One region of the Salinactinospora qingdaonensis genome, then DNA from elsewhere that is predicted to be linked to it. Evidence: riboswitches for the same ligand, from Rfam matches in the RefSeq annotation. Region 1 holds a riboswitch; the other holds the start of a gene.
The links. Region 1 has a riboswitch for cobalamin ahead of metE (5-methyltetrahydropteroyltriglutamate--homocysteine S-methyltransferase). Riboswitches for the same ligand answer to the same signal wherever they lie in the genome.

Region 1 (7,696 bases):
GACCCCAACGTGCGCCCGGCGCTGGCCGGAGAGCGCGCCCAAGAAGTGCAGCGGGTCGAGCGGCAGGTGGCCCTGGCCGATGTAGTCAAGGCCAGCGAAGAGGATCTGCGCTGGCTCTACGACGAGCCGGCCCCCGCGACGGAGCAGGAGACGGCTGCGTTCCTGGCCGAGCGGGCCGGCGCCTGGCTCGCGCTCGGACCGGCGCTGGTGGTGGTGACCCGGGGCCAGGAGCCGACCCTGGTCGTGGCTCGCTCTACAAAAGGAACGCCCAGCTATCACCCGGTGGAGCGGGTCGAAGTCGTCGACAGCGTCGGCGCGGGCGACGCCCTGGCCGCCGGGTTGCTCGACGCACTCGGTCAGCTTGGAGCGCTGGGCGCGGGCGGCAAGGACAAGCTGGCCACGCTCTCAGCGGCCGAGGTGGCAGCGTGCCTGCGCCATGCTCAGCGGGTGTCGGCGCGCGCCTGCCTGCGCGTGGGCGCCGACCCCGGCGAGTTGGCCTTGGAGCCGGTGCGCGTGGAGCACTGAGCGCACCTCCCGGCCGCAAACCGCACGCTCCCGCCGCAGCGGGCTGGGCCTGGGGGTGCGCGGCGCGTCGTCAGAGCATGCTGCCCTCGTGGCGCAACAGCCACTCCTTGGCCGCTACTCCATAGCCGTAGTGGTGCAGGCCTCCGTCGGCGGCCACGACACGGTGGCAAGGCACGATGGGCGCCACAAGGTTGGCGGCGCAGGCGCCGCCGGCGGCACGGGCTCCCGCTGTGGTGAGCCCGGCGGCCTGGGCCAGCCGACCATAGGAGATGGTGGCTCCCGCGGGCACCGACCGCATGGCCTGCCAAAGGCGCTCCCGCGCCGGCGAGGAGGGTTGGAGCACCGCGACCTCGTCGAAGGCGTCGACATCGCCGGCGAAGTAGCGGTGGACGGCCGCGGTGACCGACCCCAGGTCGGTGACGTCGGTCATGGGGTCGCGCAACGAGGGGTGCAGGTGCCGGTACAACTCTCCGGGGTCGCGGGAGAAGCCGGCGCCCACGCACCTGCCCTCCCGTGCGAGGAGGCTCAACGGCCCCAGAGGTGTATCGATAATGGTGGCCTCGATCATCGCGACCGCTCCCCTTCGCTGCGTGTCCCGGGCGGCTGCCTTCGCCAGTAAACCAAGAAGCGGCGGGTGCTGCGTGCCGATCGGCACGCAGCACCCGCCGGCGCGGGGGTTCGACCGCGGTCGGGCACAGCCCGGCCCTCAGGGGCGTCTCCCCTTGTCCCGCGACAGCGGGCGCTACGAGGCCCCCGAAGGCACCGGGGCAACAGCCGCTGTGCTGCGGTCAGGCGGCCGCAACCGGCACTTCGGTTGTCGCAACATGGCGTGCGGCAACCGGGACCGTAACGCGGCCCCTTAGCGAGCGCCCAGTTCGGCGCGCACCCGGCGGGTGGCCTCGACCATGTTGCGCAGTGCGGGCTCGATATCGGCATATGAGCGGGTCTTCAGACCGCAGTCGGGGTTCACCCACAGCCGCGCGGCCTCGACGCCGTTGAGAGCGGCGCGCAGGGAGGTCTCGATCTCTGCCACGGAGGGCACGCGGGGCGAGTGGATGTCGTAGACCCCCGGGCCGATACCGCGGCGATACCCCGCAGCGGCGAGATCGTCGACGAGCTCCATGTGGGAACGCGCCGCCTCGACACTGGTGACGTCGGCGTCGAGGGAGTCGATCGCGCTGACGATCCGGCCGAATTCGGAGTAGCACATATGGGAGTGGATCACCGTGCTGTCGGCCACCCCGGAGGTGGCGATCCTGAACGAGCCGACCGCCCACTCCAGGTAGTCGCTGTGCTCTTTCTCCCGTAGCGGCAGCAGCTCACGCAGCGCAGCCTCGTCGACCTGGATGTGGCGGATTCCGGCTCGCTCCAGGTCGGTGACCTCGTCGCGCAGAGCGAGAGCGACTTGGCGGGCCGTGTCGCCCAACGGCTGGTCGTCGCGGACGAACGACCAGGCCAGCATGGTCACCGGGCCGGTCAGCATGCCCTTGACCGGCTTGTCGGTCCGCGACTGAGCGTAGGTACTCCACCCCACCGTGATGGGCGAGGGCCGCGAAACGTCCCCGTAGAGGATCGGGGGGCGGACGTAGCGCGACCCATAGGACTGCACCCAGCCATGCTTGGTCGTGGCGTAGCCGTCAAGGCGTTCGGCGAAGTACTGCACCATGTCGTTGCGCTCGGGCTCACCGTGGACGAGGACATCGAGGCCGATGTCCTCCTGCAACGCGATGACCCGATCGATCTCGGCGCGCATGCGACGCTCGTACTCCTGGTCGTCGATGCGGCCCGCCCGATGCGCCGCCCGCGCCGACCGCACCTTTGAGGTCTGCGGGAAGGAACCGATCGTGGTCGTGGGCAGCAGTGGCAGCTTCGCGATCTCCTCTTTGGAGCGCTGTGCGTAGTCGGGACGCGCGTCCTTGCCGCCAAGCGATTCCAGCCGGGCGCGCACCCGGCTGTCGATGAAGGACTTCGGCGTAGGCTGGGCCGCTCTGGCGCGCGCCCGTTCCAGCTCGTTCTCGGCCGTAGCGTCGCCGGCCATGGCGCGCCCCAGCAGCCCCACCTCGTCGAGCTTCTGCCGGGCGAAGGCCAGCCGCTCCCGCAGCACGGGGTCGAGTTCGGTCTCGCGCGCCAGATCGATGGGGACGTGGAGCAGCGAGCACGACGTGCTCACCACGACCTCGCCGGCCAGCCCCAGAAGTGAGGACAGGGTGGCCAGGGTGGCTGGGATGTCGGCGCGCCACACGTTGCGCCCGTCGACCACACCGGCGAACAGGGTCTTGCCGCCCAGTCCGGAAACGCGCACCAGATCGGAGCGGGTCTCGGGGGTGGTGAAGTCCAGCCCCACTCCCTCGATCGGCATCTGCTTGAAGATGTCGAGGGCCTGGGCTCCGACCGTGCCGAAGTAGGTCATGACCGCGATGCTGGGGCGCTGGGTGGCGCCGCCGAGCCGGCTGTAGGCGCGCTCCAACTCCTGCAAGGCCGCCTGGCCGGCGTCGGTGACCAGGATGGGCTCGTCGAACTGGACCCAGCTCACTCCGGCCGCGGCGAGCTGGTCGAGCAGCTCGCCGTAGCAGGCCACGAGGTCGTCGAGCAGCTCCAAGGGCTGCCAGCCCTCGGGGGCCTCAGCTCCGGGCTTGGCCAGCATCAGCAAAGTGAGCGGCCCCACCAGCACCGGGCGAGTCTCGATGCCCAGCCCCTTGGCCTGCACATACTCCGACAGTGGCTTACGTCCGGCCAGCCGGGGCCGGGTGTGGGGCGTGAGCTCGGGAACGAGGTAGTGGTAGTTGGTGTCGAACCACTTGGTCATCTCCAACGGCGGCGCGGCGTCGGCTCCGCGGGCCATGGCGAAGTAGCGCCGTAGCTCGGCTTCGCGGTCGTCGGTGTCGGCCGCGGCTCCGATGGTGGCGAACCGGGCCGGCACGAGGTCGAACAGTACCGCCGTGTCGAGTACGTGGTCGTAGTTGGAGAAGGTGTTGGACGGGATGGCGTCGATGCCCGCCTCGCGCAGGGTCTGCCACGTGGTGCGGCGCAGCCAGGACGTCACGGAGTCCAGCTCTGCGGCCGGGATGTCGCCCTTCCAGTAGGATTCACAGGCTCGTTTGAGCTCCCGGTCGGAGCCGATGCGGGGGTATCCGAGAACAGTGGTCGTCATCGCTTGTCACCCCACATACGGGTGATCGAGCGGATCTGCATGGCGCAATCTCTCCCTCGTCGATCTGCACGGCCGTCCCGGCACGACAAAGGGGGCCTGCGATCGGGCACAGCGGATGCGCCTGCTGCTGTTCCGCCTAGTGTCGCCGCAGCCCATCCCTCGAAGGCCGTGGACACCGTGAGCGCGCCGTCGCGCCCACGGGCGGTGGCAGGTCTTCGGACTCGTGGGCACGGCACAACGCCGACGTCATACCTCCTACTGGCCATCGGCTTCCCGAGCGCCGTCGTGGCGCCCAGTGCCTGGGTGATGGCGTTCGTTCCCACACACCGCTGCGGGGCAGTCCCGGATTCTCACCGGGTTCCCTCTTGCGACACTCACGGCGCGAGCACCGGGAGTGAACCAACCGCGCTGCCGAGTATAGGCACACGTTGGCTTCCGTCCCGAGAGTGGCCCTGCGGAACTCATAAAAAGTCGTTGACATGCGAAAAATCCGGAGATGAGGCACTGATCACGGTCGTAGCGACCCGCTAGACTTCTGGCACCAAGACGGAACCAAATATGATAATCCGCGGGTCATATCCATGGTGGGGCTCGATCTCCGCCGTGCGTGCCCCGTGCCTCTGCCGTGTCGGGCCTGTCTGCCCAGAGCCGGCGCGACAGCGGCCAGGAAAGCGCCATGCGACGGCAAAGAGCTGTCTCACCACGGTGTTCCTCTGCCACACCGCCGCGACGCGCCCTGGCCGGGGACACCATCCCGTCACACCCCCACATGGTTCAGCCGCACCCCGACCCCCAAAGGACTGTCTGCCCCTTGAGCGAAGCTGGCGAATCTTTCACCCCTGCGCTGACAAGCGTCGCCCGGCACGCCCTAGCCCCTCGGCCCAGGCCCACCATGCGACTCGCCGCAACCGCCGCAGCGGTCGTTGTCTTGGCGGCGTGCTCAAGCGAGCCCGAGGACGCGCAGCAGTCCTCAACCACGCAAAGCGCCGATGAACAGATCGAGGCGACCGGCGCCCCTGACCAGATGACGGTGGTCGACCCCAGCCTGGTGACGGGCTTGGCGGAAAAGACCCGCACCGAGGAGAAGGGCGGGGCGCAGATCGATGTGGCCTACCCTGCGATCCCTAACGCCGCCCCCCTGACCGACCAGCTCAAACGCAGCACCAACCGTGAGGTGAGCGACTTCCTCGACGCCAACCCGGGGGCCGAGCGGATCGCGATGTCGTGGGAGGTCACCGTGACCGGCGAGGACATCGTCGGGGTACGGCTGACGCGGGAGGAAACCGACTCCCGCGGGCCGCGTACCGCCCACTCCACCTACTGGTACGACGCCACATCGGGCCAGCCGGCCTTCGCGACCGAACTCCTCGCGGGCCAAAAACAGCTCGAAACGTTGAACAAGCTGGTCAAGGAGGAACTGGCGGACCAGGAAGGTGTCGACACCGCCAGCATCTACCCCATCCTGCGGTTGTACGACTCGCTCGGCTTCAACCCGCGGGGGGAACTCGTCGTGGAGTTCGACGAGGGCCAGGTGGCTCCCGTCGACACCGGGCGGGTACACGCGGTCATCAGCGCGGAGGACGTCGCTCCCCTGCTCTCGGAGTTGGGTAAGCGCGCTCAGGAGGAGGCGCAGGTGCTCACCGCCGACTTCGCCCTTCCGGACACGAGCCCTTCGGTCAGCCCATCGGACAGTTCCGCCGGCTCGGCCTCCCCGTCCGCTGCCGGCTCCTCGACGCCCTCCGAGCCCCCGGCCAGCCCCTCGCCTTCGGGCACCACCTACGGCGCGGTTCCCGGGGTGCTGCCGGTCAACGACGATGAGGTCGACTGCTCGGCCGCCGACACGAAGTGCGTGGCGCTCACCTTCGACGACGGCCCGGGGGGTGGCACGCCCCACCTGCTGGACACGCTGGCCGAGTACGACGCGAAGGCCACGTTCTTCGTCACCGGCGGACCGGTACGCGAGCACGCGCGCATCGTGCGCCGCGAGTATGCCGAGGGCCACGAGGTGGCCAACCACACCGTGAAACACCCGGACCTGAGGACGCTGAGCACCGCACAGATCCGTGGGGAACTAGCCCCGGTCAACGCGCTGGTACGGCGCGAGACCGGCTACTCGATGGAACTGATGCGACCCCCCTACGGCGCCACCAACGGCACGGTCGCCAGCGTCACCAAGGACATGGGGCTGGCTCAGATCATCTGGAGCATCGACACCAACGACTGGCGCGACCGCGACGCCGGCATCGTCGCCGACCGCGCGGTCTCCCGCGCCAAGCCCGGGGCGATCATCCTGATGCACGACATCCACTCCACCACGATCGACGCGGTGCCATCGATCGTGGAGCAGCTCAGCCAGCAGGGCTACACCATGGTCACCATCTCCGAACTGCTGGGCGACACCGATCCCGGCAAGCGCTACTTCAAGGCTGGCGACTAAAACCAGCGGGCAGGCGCCGCTCGGCGGGAGAGAGCGGCGACCGAGGCGCTGCCGAAAGAACCGGACGACCGCCTTCGCGCGGTGGACCGGCCGCTGCGGCCAGTCCACCGCGCGAAGGGTGCCGCTCGCCCCTTGGACCCACCGATCGAACCGGTGACCGTGGCCGCAAAGATAGGGCGGTCGCCCCCGTCCAAACCCGTCCAAAGCTGCGACGAGGAACCGCCCCGCAGTAGCATGGGGGTGGATACGGCTTGAGTTGAGCGGCGCCAGGCGTCACCCACACCCATGAGCCGATAACTACAATGGACGGCGCTGAGCGAGCGGGAATCCTCAGCTCCCGTGGTGTGCTGGCAGTGACGTGAAGGCGACGATGCCGGCTAGCGGATCGATACCGGCGTCCTGCCGCGCGGGAGCCTCCAGCCACGAGGGTGACGGTTCCCCTGCTGCGGCGCAGCGACAATAGCGACAATACAGGCACACAAGATCTCGTCGGGGCGCCCGCCCCTGCGGTATTTTGCACTAGCCCGCGCTTAGCCCCGTCACTGGCGGGAATCCTCTAGCACAGGCATCGATGCCGAAACGGACGACGTCGCCCGCGGCACGAACACCCCCGTGAGCGGAAGGAACGGGTTCATGTCGGCTGCGATCCCCCACGACTACGCCTGGTTTCACGAGACCCAGCCCGATCTCGCCGAGGCGTACTGCATGTCCTACGTCAAGGGCGTGTCCAAAGCCGAGGCGCTTCGCCGACTGGGCGCCGAGGAGCGACTGCTGCGCTCCCTGCCCATTGCCGAAGCCGTCGAAGCGTGTCTGTGCGGCGAAGATCCGCCGCCGCAGACCGCCCATGCGTTCCACGTCGACGGTTGGTCGGTGCTCGTGGAACCCACGGGCTGCCAGGCATGCCGGCCGGAGCGCTACCGAGCGCTGTCGGCGGGCACAGAACTGGTCTCGCTGCGCGTGGTCATGGACCACCGCTACGAGTTTCGCTGGGTCGTCGACGGGGTGCTGCGGACCCTGTTCGACGCTCGCTCCCCCCAGATCCGGCGCGGGACCGATCCCGACGCGCTGAACGCGCACATGTCGGCGGTGGGACTGGAGCCGGAGGGCGTCCACCCCGGCCCCGAAGATCCCGGCGCCGCTGTCCTGGCGCTGGCTGAACGGGTTACGGGGGCACGGGTGCGCCCCGGGCATCTGGCCGGGCCGTTGCTGGGGGCCCAACTCGACGCCGGGGCGCCGCTGGCGTCAGGCTGAGGAACGGGGTGCGGGCGCACCGGTTCGCTGCGGCGCGTCGGCGCCAACGGCCTGGCCCAGCGAGGTGTAGCCGGCGGCACGCACCATAGCGGCCAGCCCGCGATGGAGTCGGCGGGGCCATAGGGGACCGCCGTAGATCAGGCCGGTGTAGCCCTGGACGAGGGTGGCGCCGGCCCGGATGCGCCGCCACGCCTCGTAAGGAGTTTCGATCCCGCCGGCCGCGACGAGAACGAGCTGGTCTCCGACGCGGGCCCGCAGCCGCGTCAGCACCTCCAGCGAGCGTTCCTTGAGCGGAGCGCCGGACAGGCCGCCGGCACCGACGGCGGCGACCT
Region 2 (7,696 bases), on a different contig from region 1:
GTTTCCGGTTGTGCGCACGCGCGGCGTCGAGCAGGCGTGCGGCGATGCGGGGCGCTCCGGCCCAATTGAGGTGGAGGTAGGAGGCGTGCAGGGTGGGGCCTGCGAACCCTTCCGGCCCCGCTGCGCTCCACTGCCAGGCCGGCGTGTCACCGTGGGCGGGGGTGACGGCGGTGCGGTGGAACTCGTGCCCCTGCACGCGGGTACCGGCTCGCGCCAGCAGGGAGTCCGCGGGGGCCACGGCACGACGGTAGCCCAGGGTGAGCCGCTCGCTCATGTGGGCGTGGGCGGGAAGGACCCCGCACATGGCCGCACCGTCGAGACTGCGGCACAGGTAGAGCAGCCCGGCGCACTCGGCGGCGATGGGGGTACCGCGGCGAGCCGCTTGGGCCACGGCGGCGCGCAGCGGCACGTTGGCGGCCAGGTCGGCGGCGTGCACCTCGGGGAAGCCGCCGCCGATGACCAGACCTGAGGTGGCCTCGGGCAGCGTCTGGGCGTGGAGCGGGTCGAACGTGACGACCTCGGCGCCACCGGCGCGCAGCAGTTCCGTGTTTTCGGTGTAGGAGAAGGTGAACGCGGGACCGCCCGCCACCGCGACGCGCAGCGGCGGCTCGACGGAGGGAGCGACGGTGGCGAGAGCCGCATCACCGCTGGGGGCAGCGGCGGCGAGCGCTTCCTCCGGGCGCCACGGCTGGGTGGTGATCGCTCCGGCACCGCGGGCGAGGGCGGTGATGGCGTCGAGGTCACAGCAGGAGCCGATCAGTTCCCCGAGTTCGGCCACGGCGCTGCCGGCTGGAGTGGCTCGCTCGGCGGCCGGCACCAGACCAAGGTGCCGCGAGGGGGCGGCCACCGCGTCGCGGCGCGGGATCGCACCGAGCACCTCGACACCGGTATCGGCCATGGCGGTGCGCAGCAGTTCCTCGTGACGAGGCGAGCCGACGCCGTTGAGGATGACGCCGCCAACGTGCACCCGCGGGTCGAAGGTGCAAAAGCCGTGCACCAAGGCTGCAACGGAACGGCTGGTGCGCGCGGCGTCGACGACGAGGACGACGGGGGCCGCCAGCAGGGCGGCCACATGGGCGGTAGAGGCGAAGTCCCCGGGCCCGGGAAAGGGCGAAGGGTCGGCGGCGCCGTCGAAGAGCCCCATGACCCCTTCGATCACGGCGATGTCGGCGCCGTGGGCCCCGTGAGCAAACAAGGGGGCGATGCCGTCCTCACCACACAACACAGGGTCGAGGTTGCGCGGCGGCCTTCCGGTGGCCAGAGCGTGGTAGCCGGGGTCGATGTAGTCAGGGCCGACCTTGTGCCCCGACACCGTGGTGCCGCGCGCGGCGAAAGCGGCCATGACGCCGGTGGCCACCGTCGTCTTGCCGCTCCCCGACGCCGGAGCGGCGATCACCACACGTGGAACTGGCCGCACGCCCTCCTCCTCCCCTGTTGAGCGGTGGCTGGCAGCACTGGACGGGCCACAGTGTGGCGCCGTTGCCGACGCTGGGTCGCGGGCGCGGCGGCACGGGGCCGCGCCCGCCGTGGCTACCCAGGGATCGCCGATAGTACTCCTGTGGAACGTGGATTCTGAGCAGCGGCGATCACCACTCGATTCCGCGCTGGCCCTTCTGCCCGGTGTCCATCGGGTGCTTAGTCTTGGTCATCTCGGTGACCAGGTCGGCGGCCTCGGTCAGGCGCGGATCGGCGTCACGACCGGTGATAATCACGTGCTGGGCGCCCGGACGCTCCCGCAGGGTGGCCACGACGTCGTCGACATCGACCCATCCCCATTTCATGGGGTAAGTGAACTCGTCGAGGACGTAGAGTCGGTAGGTTTCGGCGGCGAGGTCGCGCTTGATCTGGGCCCAGCCCTCAGCGGCGTCGGCGGCGTGGTCCTGCTCGGTTCCGGGACGCTGAATCCACGACCAGCCCTCCCCCATCTTGTTCCAGGTGACGTTGCCGCCCTCGTCCGACTCCCCCAGTACGCGCAGTGCCTTCTCCTCACCGATGCGCCACTTGGCCGACTTGACGAACTGGAACACCCCGATGTCCCACCCTTGGGCCCAGCCGCGGGTGGCCAGGCCGAACGCAGCCGTGGACTTTCCCTTGCCCGCGCCGGTGTGGACGATGACGAGCGGCCGGTTGCGGCGCTGGCGTGTGGTCAGCCCGTCGTCGGGCACGTAAGCGGGCTTGCCCTGCGGCATGGTGGTTCTCTCCCCTACTGAAAGGTCAAAGTCGGGTCCGTGGTGGTTTCCGGGGCGGGCGCCGGGGTCAGGCGGCGCTGCGGGTGTGGCGCACCAGTCCGGCCAACGCATCGGCGCCGAGTTCGTCAAGGCGAACGGGGGTGGCCGCCATCTCGCCGGCGAGCTGGGCCGCGAGTCCAAGGCGCACCGGCCCGGACTCGCAGTCAACGACGACACCCTCCACTCGTTGGGCGCGCAGCCAGGCGCCGGCCCGCAGTGCCGAATCGACGCCGCCGTGCGTGGCTTTACCGTCGGTGACGACGATGAGCAGCGGGCGGCGGCGCGGGTCGCGTACCCGTTCCACACGCAGCACCTCGGCGGCGCGCAGCAGACCGGCCGCGAGCGGAGTACGGCCCCCGGTGCGCAGCTCACGCAGGCGCCGTGCGCCCGCCTCGACCGACGAGGTGGGCGGTAGCGCGAGGTCAGCGCCGTCACCGCGGAAGGTCACGATGCCGACCTTGTCGCGGCGCTGGTATGCGTCGAGCAGCAGGCTGAGCGCGGCCCCCTTAACGGCGCGCATCCGCTGGCGGGCCGCCATCGAACCGCTGGCGTCCACACAAAACAGGACGAGGTTGCCTTCGCGGCCTTCGCGCACGGCTTCACGCAGGTCGCCGCGGGCGAGGACGAGGCCGGGGCCGCTGCGACCGCGGGCGCGCTGGTGCACAGCGGCGGCACGCAGGGTCGCGGGCAGGTGCAGGGTGGTGATGCGCTGGTGGGGAGCACGCGCTCCAGACGTGCGGCCGTAGGGGGTCTCGGCGCGGGAGCGCCGCCCCGGCGTTCCACTCCCCATCCCCGAGACGCGAAACAGCCGCGGCCGGTAGGTCTCGGTGGGGTCGGCCGCCGCGTCCTGGGGAGCGGGCCCCTCGCCGTTGGCCTGTTCCTGCTGGCCAGTGGACTCTTCCGAGGGCTGGGGCCGGCCCCGTGCCGGGGTGGGGGCGCTGTCCTGGGCCGGTTCGGGCTCCTCGGTGGTGTCCCGGTCGGTCGGCGCGCCCGACTCGGGGGCGTCTTGACGAGCCTCGGTGGGCGGGGAGTCGCCGGAGCCGCCGTCGCTGTCACCGCCGGGTCCCCCCTCGGGGCCCTCCGGCGGGTCGTCAGGGTCTTTTGGGTCAGCATCACCGGCCTGGTCGAGCGCGTCCTGTAGCCGGTCCTCGTCGAGGCCGGGAGCGTCGAAGGGGTCGCGCCGTCTGCGGTGCGGCAGCGCCAAGCGCGCCGCGTCGCGCACGTCGTCGGCGTTGACCTCGACGTGGTCGCGCCAAGCGGCCAGGGCCATGGCGGCGCGGGCGGTAACGAGGTCGGCGCGCATGCCGTCGACCTCGAAAGCGGCACAGACGGCGGTGACTTGCCGCAGCGCGGCGTCGGTGAGGACAACGTCGGGTAGGCGCTTGCGCGCCTCGCGGATGTGGGCGGCGAGGTCGGCTTCCCGGTCAGCGAAACCGGCGGCGAAGGTCTCAGGGTCGGCGTCGAAGGCCAGCCGGCGCCGCACCACTTCGGCGCGTTCGGTGGGCTCGCGGGTGGCGGCCACCTCGACGGTGAGGCCGAAGCGGTCCAGCAACTGGGGCCGCAGTTCCCCCTCTTCAGGGTTCATGGTGCCCACGAGCAGGAAGCGGGCGGCGTGGCGTACCGAGACGCTCTCGCGCTCGACGTGCGAGGTGCCCATGGCCGCGGCGTCGAGGAGCAGGTCGACAAGGTGGTCGTGGAGCAGGTTGACCTCATCGACGTAGAGCACGCCGCGGTGGGCGGCGGCGAGCAGTCCAGGCTCGAACGCCGCGACCCCTTCGGTCAGCGCCCGCTCGATGTCCAACGATCCGGCGAGCCGGTCCTCGCTGGCACCCACCGGCAACTCCACCAACTGCGAGGGGCGGACGTGCGAGGGTGCGGACGTGTCGTGCGGACCGTCAGGGCACTCGGGGTCGGGGTCAGCCGGATCGCAGGAGAAACGGCAGTCGGTGACGACGGTGAGGTCCGGCAGCAGGGCAGCCAGAGCGCGCACGATGGTGGACTTGGCGGTGCCCTTCTCACCGCGCACGAGCACCCCGCCCACCGAGGGAGAGACGGCGTTGACGATGAGGGCGAGCTTGAGGTCGTCCATGCCGACGACCGCGCTGAAGGGGTAGCGAGCGGCAGCGCTCACGGGTTTCCTTTCCGTCCGGGTCTCCACGCCCGTTGGGGTTGGTCATAGCGCCGCGCAGTGTCCTGGCTCCCGGATCGCCGCTCCCCCGCTGCCTTCCCGCCGGCGAACCGGCAGTGGCGTTGGGTGGCGGGGTCGCTCCCCGGTCACAGTGGCGGGACCGCCCCGGCTTCTCACCGGGTTCCTGCGAGCCGGTGGGGTCCGTGAGGGAGGCTCACCGGCTCGGCGCCGTGTCCCAGGATGACACATCACGGTCGGATAGCAGGCCCGGTGGGGCGGCTTACGGCGCCCCGGGGGCCGGTAACGCCACGACCTGCGCGCCGAGGCCCGTATCCGGCGGCGTTTCGGCGATCCACGCCAGCATGTGGTGTAGACCAATTGCGTGTGGGTATCCCCAAAACGCGACATTCCCCCATCGCGACAGTTACGAGGCGACCAAACATGCCTAACGACACCACCGAACACCGCGAGTCCCGGCTCCCCCGGCAGGAGATCGGCGACGAACGCGCCGCGGCGCACCCGCCCACCCACGACTCCTCCGAGGAACGGCACCCCCACGAGAAGACGGGTAAGCCCAGCGAATTCAACACCTTCGCCACCCTGGAGGCGGTCCACCGCGGGCAGGAGTGAGCCCACCGGACGTGGTCACCGTGTCCGCGACGGCCAAGCGTAATAACGGGTGACCGCCACCGGCCGGAAACCAAGACGAGCGTAGAAACTCTTGGGCCAGTCGGCGGCGTCGGCCCGGATCAGTACGGGCCGGATGCCGCGCGAGCGGGCTTGGGTGACCGCATGGTGCAGCAACTGGGTTGCCACACCGCGGCCTCGGAACTCGGAGTGGACGAACAGGTCCTCCACCATGGCCATGGTTGCGCCGGGACGGGCCCACGAGGCGAAGAAGCCACACGGCTGCCCCTCGCACCGGGCGATCCAGTAGGCCACGCTGGGCAGCTTGACACGTCGGGCGGTGACGGCCTCAGTGGTGTACTCGATCGGCCGTAGCGCCGTGCCGGCCCCGCGCGCCTCTTCGTCGTGGTCCATCCGAAACAACGCTTCCAGGCACGCCCAATCCTCGCTGGTGCGGGCGGGGCGGATTTCGGCGGGTCGGCGCCGTGGGGCCGGAATCACGTCCGTCGCCACCATCTCCACCTGGGTCTGCGACGGCGACCACCCTTCCAGTAGCAACGTGGCCTCCGTGGCGCTGCTGGTGCGCGGACCGACGTAGATCTCGGCCGCGGTACCGATCCACTCCACCGCGTCATCGAGGAGGGCACGGACCTGCCCAGAACCGTTGGCCACGAGGCCGGTGACCACGTTGCAGTAGGCGACGTGAGGTGCCAAGCGGTTACGGATCAACCGCGCCCCGTTGAGGGTACGTGTCTCGCCGCCGAGAGCCCAGAACCCGGCGATCGTGTCCTCCACCGCCCACCCCAGGTGCTCCATCATTTGCTCAACACTAGCGAGCGTGGTTTCGCGCTACGGCGGATTTCCCCGAAACCCCGGGCTTGCGAGCGACGCTGGCCGGCAGTGGCCACCGGCCGGTCGCTGGGGCAGAGAGCCTCGTGTGACGAGAAGCGGTCTCAGTCACGCGGCTTGAGCCCGAACTCGACGGCCAACAACTCGAAACTGCGCCTGCGGGCGTCGGCCACGGGCATGGGGGTGGCGATGACGACCTCGTCGGCGTGAGCTTGCTCAGCAACAGCCCGTACCCGCTGGGCGACCTCGGCGGGTTGGCCGACAAACATGCGGTCAGCCATGGAACGCCGGGTCAATTGATAATGGGAGTCAGAGCGGAACTCGCGGGCCTGAGCCATAGAGGTGGGAGTGCGCCCGTTGGAGCGCACCTTGCTCATCTGCAACGCCCAGAACGCGGCGAAGTCCTCTGCCTCCTCGGCGTCCTCGGTGGCAAACGCGATCACCGAGAAGCTGCTGTAAGGGGTGGACCGCCGTGACGAGGGGCGGAAGTGGTCGCGGTAGCGCCGCAGCATGGGCACGGTGTAGTCGGGGTTGATCTGCTGGGCGAACGAGAACGGTAAGCCGTGGGCGGCAGCGTAGGTCGCGCCGTAGTCGCTGGAACCCAGCATCCACACGTGCGGCGGCGTGACCAACTGCGGCGCGGCTGTCACCTCACAGAAGGGGTGGCCCGCTGGGAACCCGTTGCTGAGGAAAGCGAAGAGCTCCTGGGCCATGTCGGCGAAGTCGACCTTGGCAACGGCTTCGCGGGAGCCGCGCAGCGCGAGTGCCGTCGTGCCGTCAGTTCCCGGAGCGCGACCGAGCCCCAGGTCGATGCGGTGCGGGAACATGGCCTCCAGTGTGTTGAAGACCTCGGCGACCTTCAGCGGAGCGTGATTGGGCAGCATGATCCCACCCGCGCCCACTCTGATGTGGCGGGTGGCCGCCGCTACGCGCCCGATGACTAACTCTGGCGCACTACACGCCAGACCGGCGGAATTGTGGTGCTCGGAGAACCAGAGACGTTCGTAGCCCAACTGCTCGACGAGCACGGCCGAGTCGACGACCTCGTTGAGAGCCTCGTGGGCGCTCAACTCGGGAGGGCTGAGGACATAGTCGAGGACGGAGGCCTTGACCATAGCGGTGACTCCTTTGGGGGATGGGGGCGGGCGGGCGCGCCCGTGGCGTTAACGCCACGGGCGCGCCCGCGATTCCGCGCCACCCCTGCACCCGCGGGAGAGCGAGGCTTCAGGGGTCAGCAGGGGTGCGGGGAGCGCGGCAGCGCCACCCGCGCGACCCGCCACTCGTCGAGGGCAAGATCGTGATACAGCTCGTACACGCCGTAGCTGGAGCCCACTCCCGCCTGCACGCGCCAGCAGCGGCGCCGTGGGGCTCGCTCCTGGCTCTCGGGGGACCATTGGGACCGCAGCGCGACCCAGTGGTCGATGATGCGATGCACGGTGTAAATCCGTCCCTCCCATGTGAAGCGCACCGGGCGCCCCTGTTGCTGACCGACCGTGATGGGCGCACCGTAGCTCCGACTCACCAAGCCTCCCTACCGATGACGCACGCGCTGGGGCTCCGTCAGGATGACCGATGCGCGTGCTGCGCCCGCGGGGAAGAACAGGCGTAATTCGAACACGTGTTCCCATTATAGTCGAACAGGGGCCACCAAGCGATGTCCACCACCGCTGTGCTCGCCCGAATCCACCACGGGAGCAGCCACCGCTCACCGGTTGTCGACGGCCACAGGCGGGGCGGCGGGAAGCGGTCCCGCAGGCAAGGCACGGTAGGAGAAGACCGCCGCGGCTCAAGCGTCTGCTGAAGGGTGCACGCCCCGGCAGGCGTGCGGGCGCTTCCACGCGGCAGCAGCTCGATCAGGTGAATA

Region 2: it holds a riboswitch for cobalamin, as region 1 does, so the genes downstream of both, ABD848_RS01050 (putative cobaltochelatase) here and metE (5-methyltetrahydropteroyltriglutamate--homocysteine S-methyltransferase) in region 1, are expected to answer to the same signal.

Annotation. Positions count from the first base shown of each region.
Region 1 covers NZ_BAABDD010000005.1:76,229-83,924, reverse strand. Annotated here, with positions in the region: gene ABD848_RS07085 (carbohydrate kinase family protein) at 1-525, shown strand, start outside; gene ABD848_RS07080 (methylated-DNA--[protein]-cysteine S-methyltransferase) at 596-1,093, opposite strand; gene metE (5-methyltetrahydropteroyltriglutamate--homocysteine S-methyltransferase) at 1,385-3,676, opposite strand; cobalamin riboswitch at 3,866-4,095, opposite strand; gene ABD848_RS07070 (polysaccharide deacetylase family protein) at 4,569-6,113, shown strand; gene ABD848_RS07065 (DUF6461 domain-containing protein) at 6,747-7,364, shown strand; gene ABD848_RS07060 (quinone-dependent dihydroorotate dehydrogenase) at 7,356-7,696, opposite strand, start outside.
Region 2 covers NZ_BAABDD010000001.1:247,070-254,765, forward strand. Annotated here, with positions in the region: gene ABD848_RS01040 (cobyrinate a,c-diamide synthase) at 1-1,399, opposite strand, end outside; gene cobO (cob(I)yrinic acid a,c-diamide adenosyltransferase) at 1,587-2,189, opposite strand; gene ABD848_RS01050 (putative cobaltochelatase) at 2,257-4,359, opposite strand; cobalamin riboswitch at 4,415-4,543, opposite strand; gene ABD848_RS01055 (hypothetical protein) at 4,798-4,986, shown strand; gene ABD848_RS01060 (GNAT family N-acetyltransferase) at 5,002-5,802, opposite strand; gene ABD848_RS01065 (LLM class flavin-dependent oxidoreductase) at 5,937-6,947, opposite strand; gene ABD848_RS01070 (DUF6504 family protein) at 7,064-7,354, opposite strand.